2 regions of the Tenacibaculum sp. SDUM215027 genome follow, and region 1 is predicted to be linked to the other one. Evidence: riboswitches for the same ligand, from Rfam matches in the RefSeq annotation. Region 1 holds a riboswitch; the other holds the start of a gene.

Region 1 (8,331 bases):
GTATTATCTACTGCTATTAAATTTTCTAAGTGATGCTCTCTTGCGTATGTAATTACATCATTTACAATGTCTGTATTTTCTTCTATGTTTTCAAGCTCTTCCGACCAATTAGTATCGGCTCCATTCTTAGTTAACAATACTTTTTTAGAATTAGCAATTGCAAAAATGTTCAACTGGATTTTTCGTCTTTCTAAAATCGTTTTTGAATTTTCTAAAATCTGCTCTATCAATGTTCCGCCCACTAAACCCTTACCAAAAACAGCTATATTTATTTTTTTAGCAACTCCAAAAACTTGACCGTGAATTACATTCAACGCTTTGTGTAATTGTTCTTTTTTTACTACTAAACTTACATTTTTACCAGTAATGGTATTGTTAAATAGTAATGGTACAACCTGGTTTTTAATCAACGTATTGTACGGATGATGAAACTCACTTAAGTCTTGCCCGATGATAGAAATTACCGATACTTCTTCAAGAATAGATATTTGACTTACATCTTTTGTTTGTAAGTCATTTTCAAACTCCTGCTCTAAGGCTTTTACGGCTGCTGCTGCATTGTTTTTATCAATCACCAAACCAATTCCTCTTTCTGAAGAACCTTGTGAAATTATACTCACACTAATTCCGTGATTACTCAATGCTTTAAAAATACGAGCGTCTACTCCTACTTTTCCTAACAATCCTCTTCCTTCAAAATTTATCAAAGCTACGTTATCTAATACTGATAAAGATTTAATTCCTTTTGATGTTGATCTTGCTGTTATTAGTGTTCCATTATCATTAGGGTTAAAGGTGTTTAATATTCGAAGATTGATATTCTTCTCCAACAGTGGAATTATCGTTTTAGCGTGTAAAATAGTAGCACCGAAGTTTGCTAATTCATTAGCTTCTGAAAATGACAATTCTTCTATCTTTTTAGCATCTGCAACCAAATCAGGGTTTGCAGTAAAAATACCATCTACATGCGTGTAGTTTTGTAACTCTTCGGCATCTAAATAGTTTGCCAATAACGAGGCTGTATAATTACTTCCGTTTCTTCCTAAAGTAGTGGTTTCATTTTTTAAGTTTGATGCTATAAACCCAGCTACAACGTTTACTGTTGTACCGTTATACTGCTTAAAGTGATTCAATACATTTTCTTTTGATACTGCAACTATTGACTGTCCGTTACCTAAGCTTTCATCCGTTTTTAATAAGTTTCTAGCATCTGTAGCATTTGCGTTAATACCTTTTTGTTGTAATAAATCGGTTACTGTTTTTATAGACAATAATTCTCCTTGCGCCAATACTTCGTCTTTTATCTTTTGGCTATAATCTCCTAACAAACGAACACCTTCAAATAATTTTTCTAGCCTATCAAACTCCCCAGAAAAATCTACCAATGGAGTTAATTTTGTTTGCTCATATTTAAAAGCTTCTAACTGCTCTTTAAAAACTTCATTTTTAGCTGCTTTTTCTAAAATCTCTTCCAACTCATCAGTCGCTTTCCCTCTTGCAGAAACAACTACAGCTATATTTTCTCCTTCATTAATTTTTTGTTCTATGATAGCTACAACATTTTGTATGCCTACATTCGACAAAGATTTTCCGCCAAATTTTAAAATTTTCATTCTTTTATTCTTTGATTTTTGATTGAATATCGGTTCAATAATTTTTTCTAATTGTTTGTATTCTATTAAGAAAGCATCATGCCCATGATCTGAATTGATTTCATTATAGGTTACATTTGCATGAACAGATGCCAGTTGTTTATGTGTTTCTCTGTTTTCTTCCGCTGTAAAAAACAAATCAGAATCTACGCCAACAATATGGATCTCTGCTTCAATGGTTTCTAACACATCTAATCCTTCTCTACCTTTTGTAACATCAATTGTTTTTAATAACTGATTCATCAATTTGTAAGAAGCTAGTTGATAACGCTCTTGTAATTTTTTTCCGTGGTGTAACAGCCAACTTTCAACATTAAAAATTTGCAACTCCTCGTTTTTAGAGCGTTGAAATCGTTTTTTAAATGATTCTGGGGTTCGGTAACACAGCATTGCATGCATACGAGCATCATGTACAGGATTGCTAGAATTGGTTAAAAACTGTTCTTGTATTTGACAGTTTGCTATTAACCAATCAGTCGATTTCCAGTCGGTCGCAATAGGAATTAAGTGTTTTGTTATTTTCGGATTAACTACCGCCATTTCCCAAGCTATTCCACCACCTAGAGAACCACCTATCAACGCAAATAATTTTTCAACCCTTAGTTGTTCTAGCCCTTGTAAAAAGATGTTTGCAACATCACGTGCTACAAAGCTTTTATAATCATCAATTAAAAAATCATCATAACCGTTTCCTGGAATGTTAAAGCACAAAACTGTATACTGACTCGTATCAATAATCTTGTTTTTACCAACCAAATCTTGCCACCAACCATCAGTTCCTGTAACATTGCTGTTTCCTGTTAACGCATGGTTAATAAGTACCACAGGTGCAGTGCCCAATGCTTTTCCGAAGGTTTGATAGCTCAACGGAATTTTATCGAATTGTGCACCGCCTATTGTGGTATAACTAAGAATATGTATATGTTGTAAATCACTTTTCATTATTGATATTTTTAGATGCTGTTTTGAAGTAAATTCAGGACTAATAGCCTAGTCTTTATCTGTACTTGTTGATATAACTCTTTTACGCTACTACTTCTGTAGGAATTTTAGCAAACGCTTCTTCTAAATCCTTTTTTAAATCTTCAATATTTTCCAGTCCAACTGATAAACGGATTAAATCTTTAGTTACTCCTGTGCTTTCTTGTGCCTCATCATTCAACTGTTGGTGCGTGGTACTTGCAGGGTGTATAATTAAAGATTTGGTGTCTCCAATATTAGCTAGTAATGAAAAGAGTTTTGTATTATCGGCAATGGTTTTAGCTGCTTCATACCCCCCTTTTACACCAAAGGTTACTAACCCACTTTGCCCTTTTGGTAAGTATTTATCGGCTAAAGCTTTGTATTTATTTCCTTCTAATCCTGGATAATTTACCCAAGCAACCTCTTCTTGTTCTTCTAACCATTTTGCTATAGCTAACGCACTTTCACTATGTTTTTGAATTCTTACTTCTAAGGTTTCCAATCCTTGAATAATATTAAATGCATTCGTTGGACTTAAAGCTCCTCCAAAATCACGTAACCCTTCTAAAATTAACTTAAACGTGTATGAAGCAGCTCCTAAAGCTTCGTGGTATACTAATCCGTGGTATCCTGCTGAAGGCTTAGTAAACTCGGGGAATTTTCCATTTGCCCAGTTAAAAGTTCCTGCATCAATAATTGCTCCTCCTAACGAGTTTCCTTGTCCACCAATGTATTTTGTTAACGAGTGAATTACAATATTTGCTCCGTGTTCAATCGGATTTAATAAAGCTGGAGTTGCTACTGTATTATCTACAATAAACGGAACTTCTGCCTTTTTTGCATGTGAAGAAATGGCTTGTAAGTCTAACACATCTAATTTTGGATTTCCTAATGATTCTACAAAAAATGCTCTAGTATTTTCTTGTACTGCATCAGCAAAACTATCAGGGTTTGAAGCATCAACAAACGTAGTGGTAATTCCTAATCTTGGTAACGTAACATTCAGTAAATTGTAGGTTCCTCCATACAAACTACTCGAAGCAACAATATGATCCCCAGCTTTTAGTAAGGTTAACAATCCTGTTGAGATTGCTGCGGTACCAGAAGCAAATACTACTGCGCCAATACCTCCTTCTAAAGCAGCTAAACGGTCTTGTAAAATTTGATTAGTTGGATTGTTTAATCGGGTGTAAATAAAACCTAATTCTTTTAACGAAAATAGATTTGCTGCATGTTCTGAATCGTTAAAAACATACGATGTTGTTTGATAAATAGGAACTGCTCTTGTTCCTCCATTTTGTGTTACATCGTGACCTGCGTGCAACGCATTGGTTGCGAATTTTTGTGTACTCATTTTTCTTGTTTTTGAGTTAATAAAAAAATTAAACCAAAAGCCAAAACACATCCTTTTTTAGATGTTGCTTACTAGAAAAATGTTATTAAGAAATTATAAGAAAGTTCTTGTAGAAATAAAGAAACTTCTTTGGGTTATCTATCCTCGAGTTTTTTACGCTCTGGTAGAATTTAGCACCTTCTTTGTTTGCACAAAGGGTTGCTAAGGTTTCACAGGGTCTAATCCCTCCACCTTTCTTGATAACATCGTCAATAAGTGTTTGAACTTTTACGAGCACAAATATTCAATTATAAAATTGAATATTCCAAATTTATTTTGATTTTTATTTAAAAAAGTGTTTTGAATTATCATCAACACATGCAACCAAGTAATTAACAATCAACAAACTACATTGTTTCACTTAAACAAAAGGTTTAGTGTGTTTTTTATCTTAAGAACTACAAGATAACATAGAACAACCCACTTTATTTCGTGCCCATTCAGGACGTTTTACGAACCATTTTTCATTTTCTGGCTGCTCATCATAAGGTTTTTTCAGCAGTAAATATAACTCATTTAACAATACAAAATCATTTTTATTTGCATCATCAATGGCTAATTGCGCCATATAATTTCTAAGTACATATTTCGGGTTTACAACGTTCATTTTTACTTTTCTGTCTTCATCCGAAACAGTTTCATTCTGTAATCTATCTATATAATTTCGAAACCAGTTTTCCCAAGATTTTTTTATTTCGTCTACAATTTCTGAAGGCGTATAAAATGCTTTTTTAATTTTTTTTATTACCTCCTCTACAGTATCATTTTTAGAAACACTTGACAACAATCGGAAAAAAATTGTCATGTCTGTTTCTGTTTTTTGAAGTACTTCTTCAAGATCTGAAACTAACGTTCCGTCTGATTGTTTTGAAGAAAAAAGCCCTAATTTTTCTCGCATCATCTGCATGTACTTTTCAGGAAATTTTTCTTGATAATTTTCTAAAACAACTTCTAAAGGTTCAGCTTCTTCAATTAAAGGATATAAAGCATTTGCCAACTGATATAAATTCCATAAAACCACCTCTGGCTGTGAACCATATCGATAACGTTTATGTTTATTATCAGTAGTATTAGGTGTCCATCCATGATCATAACCTTCCAACCATCCGTAAGGTCCATAATCAATTGTTAAACCTAAAATCGACATATTATCTGTATTCATAACCCCGTGCACAAATCCAACACGCTGCCAATGAATTACCATTTCTAAGCTACGTTCGGCTACTTCCTTAAAAAAGGATACGTATGTTTCTTTTGAAGGTTCTCCTAAATGAGAAAAATGATGTTTAATTGTATAATCAACCAGTGTTTTTAATGTTTTTACATCTCCTCTGGCAGGAAATATTTGATAACTACCAAAACGTAAAAAAGACTCGGCTGTTCTACACACAATTGCTCCTTTTTCATATGCAGCATTTCCATCATACATCACGTCTCTTAGTACCTGATCTCCTGACAGTGCTAACGATAAAGCTCTTGTAGTAGGTACGCCCAAATGATGCATAGCCTCGCTACACAAATATTCACGAACAGAAGAACGTAACACTGCTAATCCGTCTGCAGTACGTGAATATGGTGTTTCACCAGCTCCTTTTAATTGTAAAACCCATTTTTTGTTATTATGGATTACTTCAAACAAATTAATTGCTCTACCGTCTCCTAATTGACCTGCCCAATGCCCAAACTGATGGCCTCCATAACACATTGCATAGGGTTGTGTACTAGCATATACTTTATTCCCTGTGAACACATTTTTAAACTCTTCGGAAGCTACTTTAGCTTCTATTAGTCCTAATTCATTTACCATTTCATCCGAAACATGAATTATTTCTGGATTGGACGTTTTTTTAGGAGTTACATACGAAAAGCAAGCTTCTGTAACCTGTCTTCGAGTATTTTCTTGAATTGGGTCTGCAGGTAACTCTTCTATAAAGGTATTTTGTATATTGAATTTCAACACGTTCTATTGTTCTTTTAATTTGTCTGCGTATAGCTTTTTCAATTTTGCCAATTTAGGTGAAATAACTACTACACAATACATTTGATCTTTATTCTTTTCGTAAAAATCTTGATGACTCTCATCTGCCATATGAAATTTGGATGCTGGACTTATTTCTGTTACAATTTCATCTTCATAGTAAGCAGCTAACTTTTCTATTACTTTTTCAGCAGTTATTTGTTGTTCTTCTGTATGATAAAAAATAACGGAACGGTACTGTGTTCCTACGTCTGCTCCTTGTTTGTTTAATGTTGTTGGGTCATGACTTGTCATAAACATTACCAATAACTCTTCATAACTTATTATTTCAGGATTAAACGTTGCTTGTACTACTTCTGCATGCCCTGTTAAACCTGAACAAATTTCTCTATAAGTTGGTGTTCCTGGTACAGTGCCCCCCATATAACCAGATACCACTTCTTCTACTCCTCTTATTTGATTTAAAACAGCTTCTACACACCAAAAACAACCGCCACCAACGGTTATTACTTCTAATTTATTATTTGTCATTTCTCTCCTTTCCTTATTCATCAGTATCTAAAATCATTGAAGCTGAGTTAATACAATAACGTAATCCGCTAGGTTCTGGCCCGTCAGGAAAAACATGTCCTAAATGAGCATCACAAGTATTACACATTACCTCCACACGTACCATACCGAAGGTAGTATCTTTCTCATACTGAATAGAATTTTCTTTTATAGGTTGTGTAAAGCTAGGCCAACCAGTACCTGAACTAAATTTAATAGTTGAATCGAACAAAGGTGTGCCACAGCATACACATTTATATTTTCCTTCATCATAAACACTACACAGTTCTCCTGAGTTTGGTCTTTCTGTTCCTTTTTGTCTAGTAACTCTAAACTGTTCTAGGGTTAAAAGTTCTTGCCATTCTACTGCTGTTTTTTCCACTCTTTTATCGGGTGTTGGATTGCCATTCACCGCAAAGTTAATTACATCTTTCCAAGTTAAAATTTTGTCGTTCATCTCGCTCATTCTTTTTATTTAACTTATTAGTAGTTCCTTTTTTATCTTACTTACAAAACTACGATTCATTATCAATTATACTCTTTTAAATTTTTACTATTTACAAAAAAGATATTTTTATCTTTTTATTATCCGACTGATTTTTATCATATTTTATCCTAGTAATTATCTAGAAATTTGAAGTAATGTTAATTTAAAAAATTATGAAAACATCAAAAATTATAATAGCATTACTCTTTTTTGCTACAACTACTATTTTTGCTCAATTAACAATTGATGCAGAACTACGTCCACGTGCTGAGTATAGGCATGGGTTTAAAACTTTATTTCCTGATAATACTAATCCTGCTCTTTTTGTTTCGCAAAGAACCCGACTTAACACTTCCTATAAAACTGAAAAATTAAACTTTTATGTTAGTTTTCAAGATGTAAGAGTTTGGGGAGATGTTCCGCAACTTAATAATGCTGATAACAGTGGCTTAAGTGTTCACCAAGCATGGGGAGAAATTTTTTTAGATGCTAATTTTTCTGTAAAATTAGGACGTCAAGAAGTTATATACGATGATAGCAGGGTTTTTGGTAATGTAGATTGGGCTCAACAAGCTCGAAGTCACGATATGGCTATGCTTAAATATCAAAAAGATGATTTTAAATTTGATATTGGTTTAGCTTTTAATCAATCGAAAGAAAACCTAACAGGAACGAACTTAACTACACCAAACACGTATAAAGCAATGCAATATGCATGGTTACATAAAGATTGGAATGACTTTTCTGGTAGTTTTTTGTTTTTAAATAACGGAATGCAATCTCCTAATGGGCTTACATACAGTCAAACTGTGGGAACGCATCTAACTGTCAAAAAGGATAAATTTACTATTGCTGCTAACTTATATTATCAATTTGGAAATGATGCTTTGGATAGAGAGTTAAGCGCTTATTTACTTGGTTTAGAAACGATGTTTAAAGCTTCTGAAAAAACAAAAGTTGGAATAGGTGTTGAATTACAAAGTGGTAATGACTACAATACTCCTGCTGATGAAAACAATGCTTTTACCCCTTTTTATGGAACCAATCATAAGTTTAATGGTTTTATGGATTATTTCTACGTAGGAAATCATATAAACAGTGTTGGTTTGTTAGATCTCTATGCAAAAGTTAACTTTAAATTAAACCTTAAATCTGGTTTAACAGCTTTTGTTCATAATTTTTCTGCAGCAGCAGATATTAATAACTCAGTTTCTAACCAACTAGGTACTGAAGTAGATTTAGTATACGGATATAAATTTACGAGAGACATCGATTTTAAAGCTGGTTATTCTCATCTATTTCCATCTGA
Region 2 (8,331 bases), on a different contig from region 1:
GCAGGCAATTATTACCAACGTTGAGTATAAGAAATGTAGGGCATTTGATAAGCACTATCGTTTCGATTTATGACTTAGCTAAATATAAATATTTTGCTTTTATATTTTCTTCTATAAATGCCAAATTTTATATTTAGCGGACTTTGTAAATATTCACAAACTCTTCGGTTTACCAAAAAACGCCCTATATTTTTTATACATTGTTGCAAGTGGTAGCTTTTTTATCAAATTTTAAATATCTTTCAAAACCATAAAAATTATTAATCAAAGACTCTCTTACTTTCATAAAAATATGGTTGATCTTGAAATCTTTTGGTTACTAAAAAAATATGTTTGTTTTTAAGAGAATCCTCAAAGTATAATTTAAATTTATAATCTTTTTTAAAATCTACATTAGTTGCTTTTAATTCAAATTCCACGTTTCTATTAGAATTAAGTTTAAAACCCTTTATAGGTATTGGTAATACACTATGCCATTCAAAGTCTCCTGCAATATTAACAATTTTTGTTAAATGAGCTTTTTTATTTAAATTTTCAAAATTAAAAAAAATAGTATCTCCTTCTCCATATTTACTAGTTGCCATTTCGTATTGTCTAGACAAAGAAGGACCGTTTATATAGTACATATCTTCTATAAGATAGAAAAGACCTTCTTTTCTAAGGCTATCTTGATAAGTATAAGTGTTTTCTCTTATTTTTGAGTTACTAAAAATGGTGTTCTTGAGTTTCTCTATCGTTAATGTTATTGTGTCTTTCTTATTATCTTTAATGTAACTTTCCTGAATAAGACGTGGTATTGGATTATAAGCTCCTACACGAAACTTAACCAGTTTAACTTCTGAATCGTCTATTTCAATAACTTTCAAAAAATTTTGAAAAGAACTTTTTTCTTTTAAATACGTTGTTTTCAGATAATGAAATTTGGATAAATTGTCAATATTGTATGTCATTTCCTTAATCCACCTTTGATAATTCTCTATTTTGTCTTTTCTATCTTGTTCTCTTTCTGCTTTTTTATCAAAAAAATCATTTATTCTGGTGAATAGTTGAAATATAGTAAAACACAAAATTATTATCGTTATAAACATAGATAAAATTGTTTTATCAGAAATTATTATCTCCTCTTCTTTTGTCCGCTCTTTTGGCTTAAACGTCCTCTTGTGAAAGAAGAAAAATATAGCGCTTATTGCAAAAGTAATTGCAGCAAAAGAAAAAAACATTCCAGAATCAGTATCCCTTCTACTAAATCTATCATTGGCGTCCCATATACATAATAACATAATTAATAATAAAGTAATTATTTTAATCCATTTATTTGTTGAAGTTCCCATACTTTTAATTCAGAATTTTACTATTGGTTTAAGTTAAATAAAAATTTTAGTCAAGTTATTTCTTGTAATAATTTGGTGCGTTAAGTTCTTGAATTCAGGGTTTCGATTTTCTATTACTTGCAACTCGTTATAAAAGAACTATAACTTCTTTTATCCGTGTATTTAAACATGATAAGTGAAATTTTTAGCAATTTTATTCTTCTTGTTTCAAGCATCCAAGATAAAACAAAATTATGTTGTTACCTAGCTGCAAAAGCGGTCTTTCTTCTTTTATTTATTTTTAGTTTTGGTAACTAAAAAATAATACTATAACTTTGCCCCGTTCATTAACGTATTGATGTTATCAAGAAAGGTGGAGGGAATAGACCCTTTGAAACCTTAGCAACCCTTTGTGCAAACAAAGAAGGTGCTACATTCTACTGCTTCGGCAGGGAGATAACGAAAAGAATTTTACTTCCTCTTTTCCTGATAACATTACACTAAATATCAGGAATGTCAAACATTTATCAAGAAATACAAAAACGAATTCTCGTACTCGATGGTGCTATGGGAACCATGCTTCAGGAATATAAGTTTACTGAAGAAGATTTTCGTGGAGAGCGCTTTAAAGATTACCCAACTCCGTTACAAGGAAACAATGATTTATTATCCATAACTCAACCTGAGGCGGTAAAAGAAGTCCATAGAAAATACTTTGCCGCTGGGGCAGATATTGTAGAAACCAATACTTTTTCGGGTACTACCATTGCTATGGCCGATTACCAAATGGAAAATTTGGTGTATGAGCTAAATTATGAATCAGCGAGAATAGCTAAAGAAGCAGCTGACGAATTTACAGCGAAAGAACCTCATAAACCTCGTTTTGTAGCAGGGTCTATCGGTCCAACAAACCGTACCGCAAGCATGTCGCCTGATGTAAATGATCCAGGATACAGAGCCGTAACGTTTGACGAGTTACGAATAGCTTACAAGCAACAAGTAGAAGCTTTGTTAGATGGAGGTTCGGATATCTTGTTAGTAGAAACTGTCTTTGATACGTTGAATGCCAAAGCGGCATTATTTGCTATTGAAGAGGTAAAAGCTGAACGAAATATTGAAGTTCCTATCATGGTTTCAGGAACCATTACCGATGCTTCAGGAAGAACTTTATCTGGGCAAACAGCAGAAGCTTTTTTGATTTCTATTTCACATATTCCTTTACTGTCTGTTGGATTTAATTGCGCGTTAGGAGCCAATTTATTGCAACCACATTTAGAAGCAATTGCCTCTAAAACAGAATTTGCTATTTCGGCACATCCCAATGCAGGATTGCCCAATGCTTTTGGAGAATATGACGAAACCCCAGAAGAAACTGCGGAGCAGATAGAAGAATACTTAAAGAAAAATTTAATAAATATCATAGGAGGATGTTGTGGTACCACGCCTAAACATATTTCAGCAATTGCAGAGGTAGCAGCTAAGTACAAACCACGTCATGCTGAATTTGTAGCAGTATCACAGTCAAATAATTAGAAGATGAGTGAAGAGAGAAGATATATGCGATTATCTGGTTTAGAACCGTTAATTATTACGCCCGAAAGTAATTTTATCAATGTAGGTGAGCGAACAAATGTTGCGGGGTCTCGTAAATTTCTTCGATTGATAAAAGAAGAAAAATTTGATGAAGCCTTAGCTATAGCTCGTCATCAAGTAGATGGAGGTGCGCAAATTATTGATATTAATTTCGATGATGGTTTAATTGAAGGAAAAGAAGCCATGGTGCGCTTTTTAAATTTGATAGCAGCTGAACCTGATATTTGTCGTGTGCCTATTATGATTGATAGCTCAAAATGGGAGATTATAGAAGCAGGTTTACAAGTAGTACAAGGGAAGTCAGTGGTTAATTCGATTTCCTTAAAAGAAGGGGAAGAAAAATTTATTTGGGAAGCTACGCAGATTAAACGATATGGAGCCGCAGTAATTGTCATGGCTTTTGATGAGACAGGACAAGCAGATACCTATGAACGAAGAAAAGAAATCGCAGAACGTTCTTACAGGGTATTGGTAGATAAAGTAAACTTTGCTCCTGAAGACATTATTTTCGATTTAAATATATTTCCTGTAGCAACAGGAATGGATGAGCATCGAAAAAATGCAATCGACTTTATAGAAGCAACCCGTTGGGTTCGTAAAAATTTACCTCATGTTAGTGTTAGTGGAGGGGTGAGCAATGTTTCCTTTTCATTTAGAGGAAATAATGTGGTACGAGAAGCAATGCATTCCGTATTCCTTTATTACGCTATTAAAGCGGGAATGAACATCGGAATTGTAAATCCGACGATGTTAGAAGTCTATGATGATATTCCAAAAGATTTATTAGAGCATATTGAAGATGTTATTCTTGATAGAAGAGATGATGCCACCGAACGATTATTAGATTTTGCTGAAACGGTAAAAGGAAATAAAAAAGAAACTAGTGAGCAAGTTTTAGAGTGGAGGAGTTTACCGCTACAAGAACGTATTACACACTCATTAGTAAAAGGAATAGATGCTTTTATTGAAGAGGATGCAGAAGAAGCTCGTTTAAGTGTAACAAAACCATTACACGTCATTGAAGGACATTTAATGACAGGAATGAACGTGGTTGGAGATTTGTTTGGAGAAGGAAAAATGTTTTTACCTCAGGTAGTAAAATCTGCTCGAGTAATGAAAAAAGCAGTAGCTTATTTAAATCCGTATATAGAAGCAGACAAAAGCGAAGAACAGCAAGCTATAGGGAAAATACTCATGGCAACTGTAAAAGGAGATGTGCACGATATCGGTAAAAATATAGTATCTGTTGTTTTAGGTTGTAATAACTACGAAATAGTAGATTTAGGCGTGATGGTTCCGCCAGAGAAAATTATTGAAACTGCTAAAAATGAAAAGGTAGATGCCATTGGTTTAAGCGGATTGATAACACCTTCGTTAGATGAAATGGTGTATTTAGCGAAAGAAATGGAGCGTCAAAACTTGGAGATTCCATTATTAATTGGTGGAGCAACAACTTCAAAGGCACATACTGCAGTCAAAATAGATACGCAGTATAAAAATGCAGTAGTACATGTAAATGATGCGTCAAGAGCGGTAACAGTAGTAGGAGATTTATTAAACAAAGAAACCTCCAATGAATATGTAGCCAAATTAAAGAAAGATTATGAAGAGTTTCGTGATAAGTTTTTAAAACGAGGAAAACAAAAGCATTACATACCTATTGCAGAAGCGAGAGAGCGAAAATTCAAAATAGATTGGGAAACAACTAATATTACCAAGCCTAAAGAATTAGGTGTACAAAAGTTAGAACAGGTAAGTTTAAAAGATTTAGTACCGTATTTTGACTGGAGTCCGTTTTTCCGTTCTTGGGATTTACACGGGAAATATCCAGATATTTTAGAAGATGAAGTAGTGGGGGTAGAGGCAACTAGTTTATATAAAGATGCACGAGAAATGTTGCAACAAATTATAGAAAAGCAAGCCTTGAAACCCAAAGCTATTTTTGGATTGTTTGAAGCGAACTCTATTAACGATGATGATATTTCTGTACAAAAGAAAGGAAAGGAAGTGGTTGTGTTTAGAACCTTACGTCAGCAGTTAAAAAAGCGTGAAGGGAAACCTAGTTTTGCATTGGCAGATTTTATTGCTCCTAAAGAAACAAAGAGAAAGGATTATGTGGGAGCTTTTTGTACAGCTATTTTTGGAGCAGATGAACTGGCATTACGATACAAAGAAAATCACGATGATTACAATGCAATTATGGCACAAGCCATTGCCGACCGTTTTGCAGAGGCTTTAGCAGAATATTTACACCACAGAGTTAGAACCAAACATTGGGGCTATGCTTCCGAAGAAAATTTAACCAATAATGAATTAATAAAAGAAGACTACAAAGGAATTCGTCCAGCACCAGGTTATCCTGCATGTCCAGATCATTTAGAGAAAGAGACCACTTGGGAGCTTTTACAGGTAGAAGAGAACATAGGAGTAACCTTAACCGAAAGTTTAGCTATGTGGCCAGCAGCAGCAGTTTCGGGGTATTATTTTGCTAATGAAGAAGCTAAATATTTTGGCTTAGGAAAAATAACAGACGACCAAGTAAGAGATTACGCAGAAAGAAAAAATATAGCCTTAGAAAAAGCCAGAAAATGGTTGCATTCTAATATTTCAGATAATTAATAATAACTTTAAAATAAATAAACAAAAGAGCGTATTTAATTAACAATAAGTTTTAAGTTAGGTAAACTAAAAACTACAAAACAGTAGTAATATTGCCCTATAAAAAATCAATAAAATTAGACAAATGAAAAAGTATAATTTAGAGATTCGGTTTGCAATACAGTTACTAGTAATGGCAGCAATATCGTTATTTGCAGCTTCATTGGTATAGTTAAATACGCCTTTATAAGATACGCTTATGAAGGTAATAGAACATTTAGAAAAAGCTAACGGAGAATCATTGTTTTCGTTTGAAATACTTCCACCGCTAAAGGGAGATACAATAGAGTCAATATTCAAAAATATTGATCCGTTAATGGAGTTTAATCCTCCTTTTATAGACGTAACCTACCATCGTGAAGAATACGTGTATAAAGAGTTAGGGGATGGACTATTGAAAAAACAAGTTGTAAAAAAACGTCCAGGTACTGTAGGTATTTGTGCGGCGATTCAAAATAAATATCAAGTAGATGCCATTCCGCATATTTTATGTGGAGGATTCACCAAAGAAGACACCGAGAACTTTTTAATTGATCTCGACTTTTTAGGAATTGATAACGTGGTTGCATTGCGTGGTGATGCTGTAAAAAGCGAAACCTATTTTAAACCAGAAAAAGAGGGGCACGGATACGCTAGTGAGTTGGTTACGCAAATAGAAAACTTAAATAAAGGAAGGTATTTGGATGATGATTTACAAAACTCATCAAAAACTGACTTTTGTATTGGTGTAGCAGGATATCCTGAGAAACACATGGAAGCACCAAGTTTAGATTCTGATATCCACTTTTTAAAGAAGAAAATCAAAAACGGAGCGAATTATGTGATTACTCAAATGTTTTTTGACAATCAAAAGTATTTTGAGTTTGTAGAAAAATGTAGAGAAGAAGGTATTACAGTTCCTATTATTCCGGGTTTAAAACCTATTTCGACCAAAAAACAGTTGAATTTAATTCCACACCGATTTAAGGTAGACTTACCAGATGCTTTGGTAAAAGGAGTTGTGAATTGTAAAAATAATGCAGAAGTACGACAAGTAGGAGTAGAGTGGTGCATTACTCAGAGCAAAGAGTTACAAAAAAGAGGAGTTCCTATTTTACATTATTATTCAATGGGAAGGTCTACAAACATTCAACAAATTGCTAAGGCAGTTTTTTAGTAGTAGGTCGATAGCCAATATTTTTATTCCTTGAGGTAGTTTATTACTAACCGTCATTGCGAACCGAGTGAAACAGAGTGTGAGAAATCTCATTAAATATGAGTAACTCATATTTAATGAGATTTCTCCCTTTGGTCGAAATTGTAAAGGTTAACTAATTTGTTGACATTTACAGTAATGACATTAGTAAATTTCTTATTGTTATCTTGTTTATGCAACAAAACTGAAAGCAATATATTTACATAATTAAACAAAGAAAAAGATGAAATTACCATTATATCAAATAGACGCTTTTACAGATAAAGTATTTGGAGGAAATCCTGCCTGTGTTGTTCCGTTACAAGATTGGCTTCCTGATGAAGTTCTTTTAAAAATAGCAAAAGAAAATGCTGTGGCAGAAACAGCATTTTTTGTTGATAAAGGAGAGAAGATACATTTAAGGTGGTTTACTCCAGAAATTGAAATGGATTTATGCGGACATGCAACACTTGCTACTGCTCACTGCTTACACTCAATTTTAAACTATCCTCATAACGAAATAGTATTTGAAACGCTGAGTGGTGATTTAACTATTAAGATTGAAAAAAAATTTTATTCTATGGATTTACCCTCTCGAATGCCTGTTGCTTCTGAGTTACCTGAAATTATTCAGAAGTCTTTAAATATAGCGCCTAAAGAGGTTTTAAAATCTAGAGATTATGTATTAGTATATGATTCTGAAGAGGAAATAAAGAATATAAAAGTAGATAGGCAGACCTTTGATCAAATAAATTTAGATCCAGGAGGGGTAGTAGTTACAGCTGTAGGAGATAATTCCGATTTTGTGTCAAGATATTTTACACCACAATCTTCTATTTTAGAAGACCCTGTTACTGGTTCTTCTCATTGTTCATTGGTACCATTTTGGAGTTCTCGATTGGATAAAGATAATCTTGATGCAATACAGGTTTCTGAAAGAGTAGGAATATTAAAGTGTCAAAATAAAAAGGATAGAATATTAATTAGTGGTAAAGCTAAAACGTATTCAGAAGGAAACTTGTGGATAGAGTAAATAGATTAAAGGAATCGTCATTTCGAACCGAAGGAGAAACCGTAAGGTTTAGCGGAGCTAAATCTCATTAAAGTTAATTACAAACATTCTTAAGATTTCTCACACTTCATTTCACTCGGTTCGAAATAACTTATAATTAATTACTCTTAACCTTAATAAAATCAGAAATTAAATAGCTGATATATTTTCCTACTTGTCCGTTAGCAATGTCATCTTTAACTACTGCTGGAGCACCCTCACAAATGTGTAAATAAGAAGCATTTTGTAGCTTTCCAAAATAATGTGTGAATCTACGTGCTTGCTGTGGTGTAAATCCGCTAGGTGTCATGGCACTACTAGGAAAGTGTTGTATACAATCCAAGTCAATTTCAATTCCGAAAGGAGTGTTTTTTATAAAATTTTTAGCGCGTTGTAATTCTCCATCAAAAGAAGTAGATTGATATACTTCTAACTCTTCAAAGGTGTTGTACTCTAAGTTTAAACTATCATGAATCATTTCAAAAACATACTGAGGCGTGTAGTTTTCATGCAATCCAAACATAAAGTAATTCTTAATAAAACCT

Evidence for each region. A riboswitch is a leader RNA that binds a small molecule or an ion and turns the genes downstream of it on or off. The one in region 1 is predicted to bind S-adenosylmethionine.
Region 2: linked by a shared signal. The riboswitch ahead of ACQYZ7_RS14725 (homocysteine S-methyltransferase family protein) and the one ahead of ACQYZ7_RS16430 (O-acetylhomoserine aminocarboxypropyltransferase/cysteine synthase family protein) in region 1 are both predicted to bind S-adenosylmethionine.

The regions. Positions count from the first base shown of each region.
Region 1 covers NZ_JBNXUE010000011.1:23,654-31,984, forward strand. Annotated here, with positions in the region: gene thrA (bifunctional aspartate kinase/homoserine dehydrogenase I) at 1-2,594, opposite strand, end outside; gene ACQYZ7_RS16430 (O-acetylhomoserine aminocarboxypropyltransferase/cysteine synthase family protein) at 2,677-3,969, opposite strand; SAM riboswitch class I at 4,101-4,215, opposite strand; gene ACQYZ7_RS16435 (protein adenylyltransferase SelO) at 4,400-5,965, opposite strand; gene msrA (peptide-methionine (S)-S-oxide reductase MsrA) at 5,972-6,517, opposite strand; gene msrB (peptide-methionine (R)-S-oxide reductase MsrB) at 6,531-6,980, opposite strand; gene ACQYZ7_RS16450 (alginate export family protein) at 7,196-8,331, shown strand, end outside.
Region 2 covers NZ_JBNXUE010000007.1:54-8,384, forward strand. Annotated here, with positions in the region: gene ACQYZ7_RS14720 (hypothetical protein) at 261-1,331, opposite strand; SAM riboswitch class I at 1,669-1,773, shown strand; gene ACQYZ7_RS14725 (homocysteine S-methyltransferase family protein) at 1,824-2,843, shown strand; gene metH (methionine synthase) at 2,847-5,522, shown strand; gene metF (methylenetetrahydrofolate reductase [NAD(P)H]) at 5,761-6,717, shown strand; gene ACQYZ7_RS14740 (PhzF family phenazine biosynthesis protein) at 6,980-7,768, shown strand; gene ACQYZ7_RS14745 (formimidoylglutamase) at 7,905-8,331, opposite strand, start outside.